DNA from 2 places in the Roseibium sp. AWQ4_290 genome. Region 1 is predicted to be linked to the other one. Evidence: riboswitches for the same ligand, from Rfam matches in the RefSeq annotation. Region 1 holds a riboswitch; the other holds the start of a gene.
What was found. Region 1 has a riboswitch for S-adenosylmethionine ahead of ACXAH0_RS11430 (O-succinylhomoserine sulfhydrylase). Riboswitches for the same ligand answer to the same signal wherever they lie in the genome.

Region 1 (3,396 bases):
AGGCCGGGTTCAGCCCACCAGCTGGCTGATGCGGTCCTCCGGTCCTTCCACGCTCAAGGTCACTCCGGTTTCGGTATAGTGCCGGGCGGTCACCGTCAGGCCGAGGGTGCCGATCTGGCGTTCCAGATCGGACGCCGAGGCGAAGCTGGCGCTGAGCGTCCGTGTCAGAATCTTTTGGAACAGCACCAGCTCTGCGCTGTTGATCGCGTCCTGGGCTGCCCCCGAATAGGCCCGGGCCAGGCCGCCGCCGCCCAGTTTCGTGCCGCCGAAATAGCGCACGATCAGCACGCCGCAATTGATCAGTCCAGCCCCTTGCAGAACCCGCAAGGTCGGCATGCCGGAGGTCCCGGCGGGTTCGCCGTCATCCTTGCCGCTTTCCTCGATCCGGCCGTCTTCCAGAAGGCGCCGGTGGGCGCTGACCACATGATTGGCCTTGCGGTGGTCCTTGCGCAGCTCCTCAAGACGCGGCTCAAACAGCTCCATCGGCACCAGATGCGCCAGAAAACGGGATTTCCGGTCCTCCAGAAAGCCTTCGAATTCGCGTGTAACGGTCTTGAAAGCCATGCAGGATCAGGTAGAGGCCTTGAAGTGTTTCGACAGTTTCAAAGCCTGGCCCTGATAGTTGGAGCCGATCCCCTCGCCATAGAGGCTGGCAGGCCGTTCAGCCATGTGCTCATAGACGAGGCGGCCGATGGTCTGGCCGTGTTCCACAAGGAAAGGCACATCATGGGAGCGGACCTCCAGCACCGCCCGTGAGCCGATGCCGCCGGCGCCCGCATGGCCGAAACCAGGGTCAAAGAACCCGGCATAGTGCACGCGGAACTCGCCCACCAGAGGATCGAACGGCACCATCTCGGCGGCAAAATCCGGCGGCACATGGACCGCCTCCTGGCTGACCAGAATATAAAACGCATCCGGGTCCAGGATAAGCTCCGCCTTCTGGCGCCGGTAGACCGGCTCCCAGAAGTCGAGCGGGTGCTGCGCGCCGACCACATCCACATCAATCAGGCCGGAATGGTGTTTGGCGCGGTAGCCGATCAGGCTGTCCGGGCCGCCGCCCTCCAGATCGATGGAGAGCTGAACCCCGCCGCCAATGCGTTCATTGCCGCCGCTCATAAGCGTGTGCGTCTTGTGCACCTCTTCCAGTTTTTCATCGGCAATCAGCGTGAGCCCGCGCCGGAAGCGGATCTGGCTGAGGCGCGAGCCGCTGCGGGCCAGGATCGGAAAGGTAAGGGGGGAAATTTCCGCATAAAGCGGTCCGTGATAGCCCGCAGGCACCGTGTCGAAGGCATGGCCATGGTCGGTGATGACCCGGGTGAAGACATCCAGCCGCCCGGTGGAGCTTTTCGGATTGGCTGTTGCCGAAATATCCGCCGCCAGCGCCAGGCTTTCCTGCAGCGGCACGATATAGACGCAGCCGGTTTCCAGAACCGCGCCCTCTTTCAGGTCAACCGTATGTAGTTTCAGGGCGTCCAGGCGGCCTGCAACCGTGCTGTCCGGGCCGGGCAGGAAACTGGCGCGCACCCGGTAGGCGACCTGGCCGAGGCGAAGATCGAGGCTGGCGGGTTGAACCTGCCCGTCGACCGGCGGTTCGGCGGCCGTGATTTCTCCGGCGGCAAACATCTCGTGAATGATGCGTTCCGGCAGAATACCGTCCGCCTCCAGAGTTGCGCTGCCCGCCAGAGCCTGCCCCGCTGTCGCGTTCATTGAAAGGTCCTATTTGATCATCAATCTGGAATCCTTAAAGGATGGCGCCGCCAACGCCAACCGTGTTTGTCGCCTGCCCGGGCGATTTCGCGCAGGATGATTGACCCGGCAGCGCTTTTCCCTTAGGACACAGAGATTGTGTGGTGATTTGGGCCGGCCGGCTTGCAGCCACGTTAAACAACTTGCTAAAAAGGCCGGAGGTGCAAACCCCGGTCCTGCGGCTGGGGTTTTTTGCGTTTGGAGCGATGGAACAAGATGACTGAGACCACCAAAACCGGAAACAAGACGTGGCGTCCGGCAACCTCGCTGGTGCATGGCGGCACCGTGCGCTCCCCCTTTGGTGAGACCTCAGAAGCCATGTATTTGACCCAGGGCTTTGTCTATGACACGGCCGAGGCAGCTGAAGCCCGCTTCAATGGCGAGGATCCGGGCTTTGTCTATTCGCGCTATGCCAACCCGACCGTTTCCATGTTTGAAGACCGGATCAAGGCGCTGGAAGGGGCGGAAGCGGCCCGGGGCACGGCCAGTGGCATGGCGGCCGTCAATCTGGCCCTGATGGCTTCCGTGAAGGCGGGAGATCATGTGGTGGCCGCCAAGGCCCTGTTCGGCTCCTGCCGCTATATCTGCGAAACCCTGCTGCCGCGCTTCGGCGTGGAGAGCACGCTCGTGGACGGCACGGATCTGGACCAGTGGAAGGCGGCAGTGAAACCCAACACAAAGGCGCTGTTCCTGGAAAGCCCGACCAATCCGACCCTGGAGGTGATCGACATTGCCGCTGTTGCCGGGATCGCAAAAACGGCCGGTGCACGGCTGATTGTCGACAATGTGTTTGCAACGCCGCTTTTTCAGTCCCCGCTGCAGCTGGGCGCCGACGTTGTGGTCTATTCCGCGACCAAACATATTGATGGTCAGGGCCGCTGTCTCGGCGGTGTGATCCTGTCCGGCGAGGAATGGATCGCCGACGAGGTGATGCCCTTTGTCAAACATACCGGCCCACATATGAGCCCGTTCAATGCCTGGGTGCTGATGAAAGGGCTGGAGACGCTCCCCCTTCGTGTCGCCCGGCAGACGGAAACCGCTGGCCAGATCGCGGACTTTTTGGCCGGCCAAGCCAAGGTGAAGCAGCTCATCTATCCGGGCCGGGACGACCATCCTCAAGCTGACATTGTCAAACGGCAGATGCGCGGCGGGTCCACCATGTTGGCTGTGGAAATCGAGGGCGGCAAGGAGGCTGCTTTCCGCTTCACCAATGCGCTGGAGGTCATCCGGCTATCCAACAATCTGGGCGATGCCAAGAGCCTGATCACCCATCCGGCGACGACAACCCATCAGTCCATCGGGGACGAGGCCCGTGCAGAACTGGGCATCAGCGACGGCATGCTACGCCTGTCTGTCGGCTTGGAAGATCCACTGGATCTTCTGGAAGATGTCGAAAAGGCTCTGGGCGCGATTTGATCCCGGATCCGCACAGGGGCTCCGGATTTCTGCGAATTAGACCAGCAGGTTGAAGTGAATTCGAGCTGCTTAATCTTGTTTTTTAAGATGAAGATCGAAACATAACCGATTAAAATTATTTCAAAAACAAGGTTAAGAGCCAGCATCCTCTTTAGGCAAGTGAACGAAAATCATGTCCAGTACGCATGGAGCTGCCTATCAGGCCTTTGTCATCTGCACCTCGCCGCGCAGCGG
Region 2 (3,396 bases), on a different contig from region 1:
ACTTTGACGGGATGGGCGACCGCAGTTTCGTGGCCTGCATTCCGGGCCGCTCAGATGACCGGCTTATGCGGGATGAGCCGCGCCGCAAAATCGGCATTCGCGAGTGCCAGTATGAAGTTCTGTCCAGTGAAAGGTTCTTTCATACTCTGGAGCGCAAGGACGTTTTTTTAAATTGATGGTCCTGGGGCTGGATACGGCCGGTTGGCTGGCGTTTTTGGCTGGCTGGAACGAAAAAACGGTCCTGCGGGGAACAGGACCGTTTTTCGTGGAGGTCAGGAAGGGGGAGGGGCGGCCCCGCTTCCATGCCTATTGATATAGGGATTTTTTTCTTGAACGCACGTGACGGACATCACAGGATTGCGCGTGGCCTGAACTTTGTGTCGTGAATTCCTTGGCAGGGGGTAAATGTGGCAGAAATCAAAGACTTCTTAAAGAACAGCTTTTCTCTGGAAGGCCTGGAGCCGGACCTGGCTGTTGGCCTGTCCCGTCTGGCCCGGCCAATGAAACTCGCATCCGGCACAATTCTGTTTGAAAATGGCGATCCGGGAAATGGCTGTTATGCGGTTCTGGAAGGTTCGCTCAAAGTGTCGCTCCTGTCCGTCGACGGTGACGAGCAGCTGCTTGCGGTTCTGGGGCCGGGCGATCTGGTGGGTGAACTGGCGCTGCTGGACGGGCGTCCCCGCTCGGCGACGGTGAGTGCCCTGAAGGAGGCCCAGTTGGCCTTTATCGAAAAGGCAGCTTTCCAGCGCTTTTCCGACGAGCACCCGGCCGTCTACCGGCATATGTTGTCCATTGTCGGCAAGCGCCTGCGCCACGCCAATGACGTTCTGGCCGCCCGCTCGTTCTTACCCTTGCCCGGACGGGTGGCGCAAACCTTGCTGCAATTGTCGGAGACCTTCGGCAAGACACTGGATGATGGCCGGACCTTGATCCACTACAAGCTTAGCCAGGCTGACATCGCCAATATGGCCGGGGCGGCGCGCGAAAATGTCAGCCGGGTGCTGAATGACTGGAAACGTTCGGGCACCATCAGCCGGATTTCGGGATATTATTGCCTGGAAGACCGCGCGTTTCTGGAGCAGGCGGCAACGCTGTAAATCCTGGCCAAAGGGGCCTTTTCTCAAGCACCCGGCGGCAGCTCACGCTGCCGCTTTTCTCGTGCGAGTGATCAAAAAAACCGCTGAAGAACAGCGTTTCCCGTTCATATTAACGCTTTTGGTGGTGCAACAGGGCCTCCAAACCTTCTAGTCTCTTTCAAAGTTTGACAGGAAGAGGGGCCTGACGTGAGCGACGAACAGGAAAAGCCGCGCGGCGAATTGACATTGCGGACCATGGCCATGCCGGCTGACACCAATGCGGCCGGGGACATTTTCGGTGGCTGGGTGCTGTCGCAAATGGACCTTGCAGGTGGTATCGCGGGGGGGCAGCGGGCAGAGGGCCGGGTGGTGACCATCGCCGTGGACAAGATGAAATTCATCCGCCCTGTTCATGTGGGCGATGTCCTTTGCGTCTATACCGATATTGTGCGGGTTGGCACGTCCTCCATGGAAATCCGGCTGGAATCCTGGGCCCTGCGCCATCGCTACGGCCACCGGGAAAAAGTCACTGAAGCCCACTTTACCTTTGTCTCGGTGGACGATGACGGCCGGCCTCGTCCGGTGCCGAAATAGGCAAGGCCGCAAGCTCTCATTGTCCTGCGGCGGTGCAGACACACAGAGCGGATGTGTCAGCGGCTCGGCCTGTTAAGCAGGTCCGCAAAGAGATCCTCATCAATCGCACAGGTGCACCCTGCCGCCCATAGCCGCAGGAGGTCCTTCAGGCGCCGATCCCGCTGGTCGGCGGACAGCGGTGTCTTGTGCTTCGGCAAGCCGCCCAGAAGGCGCAGGCTCTTCAGATGCAAAAGCACGCAGTCCTCCGCCGCTTCCAGCCATACGGTCCGGTCGGCGCAGGCGGCCGGTCCGTCGGGACAGTCTTCGATCAGAACGGCTGCACGTCCTGCGAGGGGGTCTTGAAACAAAAAATCCTCCATCGGTTGCCCGAGGAGGACTGGCGCATGCAATCAACCGCTTTGTTGCCGGGATCTTCTGTTCAGAAGCCCCAGCCGCATCCCTGGTGCGGAAACCACCTTGCCCGGTTGGCAGGTTGGCGAGGGCGCCAGCCCTTCTCTTGATGATGGCGGGGCTTATGCCATGTCCAGCCAGCCTTGGCAACCCGGCCCACAGAGCCGTGAAAAGCCTTGAAAAATCTGGCGCATCTTATGGATCGGACACCTTGACCACCAGTTTGCCGGTATTGGTGCCGTCAAACAGTTTGTTGATCACGGCCGGAGCATTCTCCAGACCGGCTTCAATGTCCAACCTGTAGGTCAGTTTGCCATCAGCAAGCAGTTTGCCGAGCGCCTGGAAATACTCCGGATAGCGCGCATAGTGGTCCGGCATGGTGAAGCCCTTGAGGGTGAGGCGCTTGCGGACGATTGCGGTCATATCCGGAGCGGGGGCGATGCCTTCACCATTATACACGGAGATGAACCCGCACATGATCATCCGCCCGTGGGCCCTCATGTTTTGCAGCGCCGCGTTGAAGGGGGCGCCGCCGACATTTTCAAAATGAAGGTCGATCCCGTCCGGGGCCACAGCCTTCAGGCCATTGTCCAGATCGTCGGTCCGGTAGTTTAGAACCGCGTCGAAGCCAAGCTCATTGACAAGCCAGTCGCATTTTTCCTGCGTGCCGGCAATGCCGATGACCCTCAGTCCCAGGGCCTTGCCGATCTGGCCAACAAGGGAGCCGACGGATCCTGCAGCACCGGTAACGCAAAGGGTCTGGCCTTCCTTGGGTTCACCTTCCACGACAAGACCGTGATAGGCGGTGACCCCGGGCAGACCAAGCAAGCCGCAATAATCTTCGATCTGCGCGATTTTCGGCACAACACTCAGCTGACCAGGGGCGACGTCCAGATATTCGGTCCAGCCGGTCATGCCGCTGACCCAGTCGCCTTTTTGATAAGCATCCGAGCGGCTGTCTTCCACGATGCCGACGCCCAGGGAGCGCATGGTCTCACCCAGTTCGACCGGGGGAATGTAGCTGTCCGTTGCAGGTGACACCCAGCCGCGCATGGCCGGATCCAAAGACACATAGACAATCCGCACCCGCGCCTTGCCGTCTTCAAGCAGAGGGAGGGGCTCGTCAACCGTCTTGAAATGCTCCGGGCCAAGACGTCCGTCAGGACGGGCAACCAGGGTCAGGCGGGTATTTTTCATGGGACACATCCGTTTTTGAACTGCGCCGGGATCAGTAATGGGGCGGTTTTTCCACCGGGGGCTGGGGCAGGACATTGTCCATCAGCTCTTCCACCTGATCGGTCATCTGGCTGAGCGCCCGGGTAAGCCGGTCGATCTG

Region 2: it holds a riboswitch for S-adenosylmethionine, as region 1 does, so the genes downstream of both, ACXAH0_RS17180 (hypothetical protein) here and ACXAH0_RS11430 (O-succinylhomoserine sulfhydrylase) in region 1, are expected to answer to the same signal.

The regions. Positions count from the first base shown of each region.
Region 1 covers NZ_JBSWYG010000009.1:214,090-217,485, reverse strand. Annotated here, with positions in the region: gene ACXAH0_RS11440 (YigZ family protein) at 10-564, opposite strand; gene ACXAH0_RS11435 (2'-deoxycytidine 5'-triphosphate deaminase) at 571-1,707, opposite strand; SAM riboswitch at 1,838-1,917, shown strand; gene ACXAH0_RS11430 (O-succinylhomoserine sulfhydrylase) at 1,963-3,162, shown strand; gene ACXAH0_RS11425 (Stf0 family sulfotransferase) at 3,335-3,396, shown strand, end outside.
Region 2 covers NZ_JBSWYG010000017.1:2,643-6,038, reverse strand. Annotated here, with positions in the region: gene ACXAH0_RS17195 (ChbG/HpnK family deacetylase) at 1-176, shown strand, start outside; gene ACXAH0_RS17190 (Crp/Fnr family transcriptional regulator) at 408-1,097, shown strand; gene ACXAH0_RS17185 (acyl-CoA thioesterase) at 1,332-1,670, shown strand; gene ACXAH0_RS17180 (hypothetical protein) at 1,727-2,017, opposite strand; SAM-I-IV-variant riboswitch at 2,058-2,178, opposite strand; gene ACXAH0_RS17175 (NADP-dependent oxidoreductase) at 2,256-3,257, opposite strand; gene ACXAH0_RS17170 (SlyX family protein) at 3,289-3,396, opposite strand, start outside.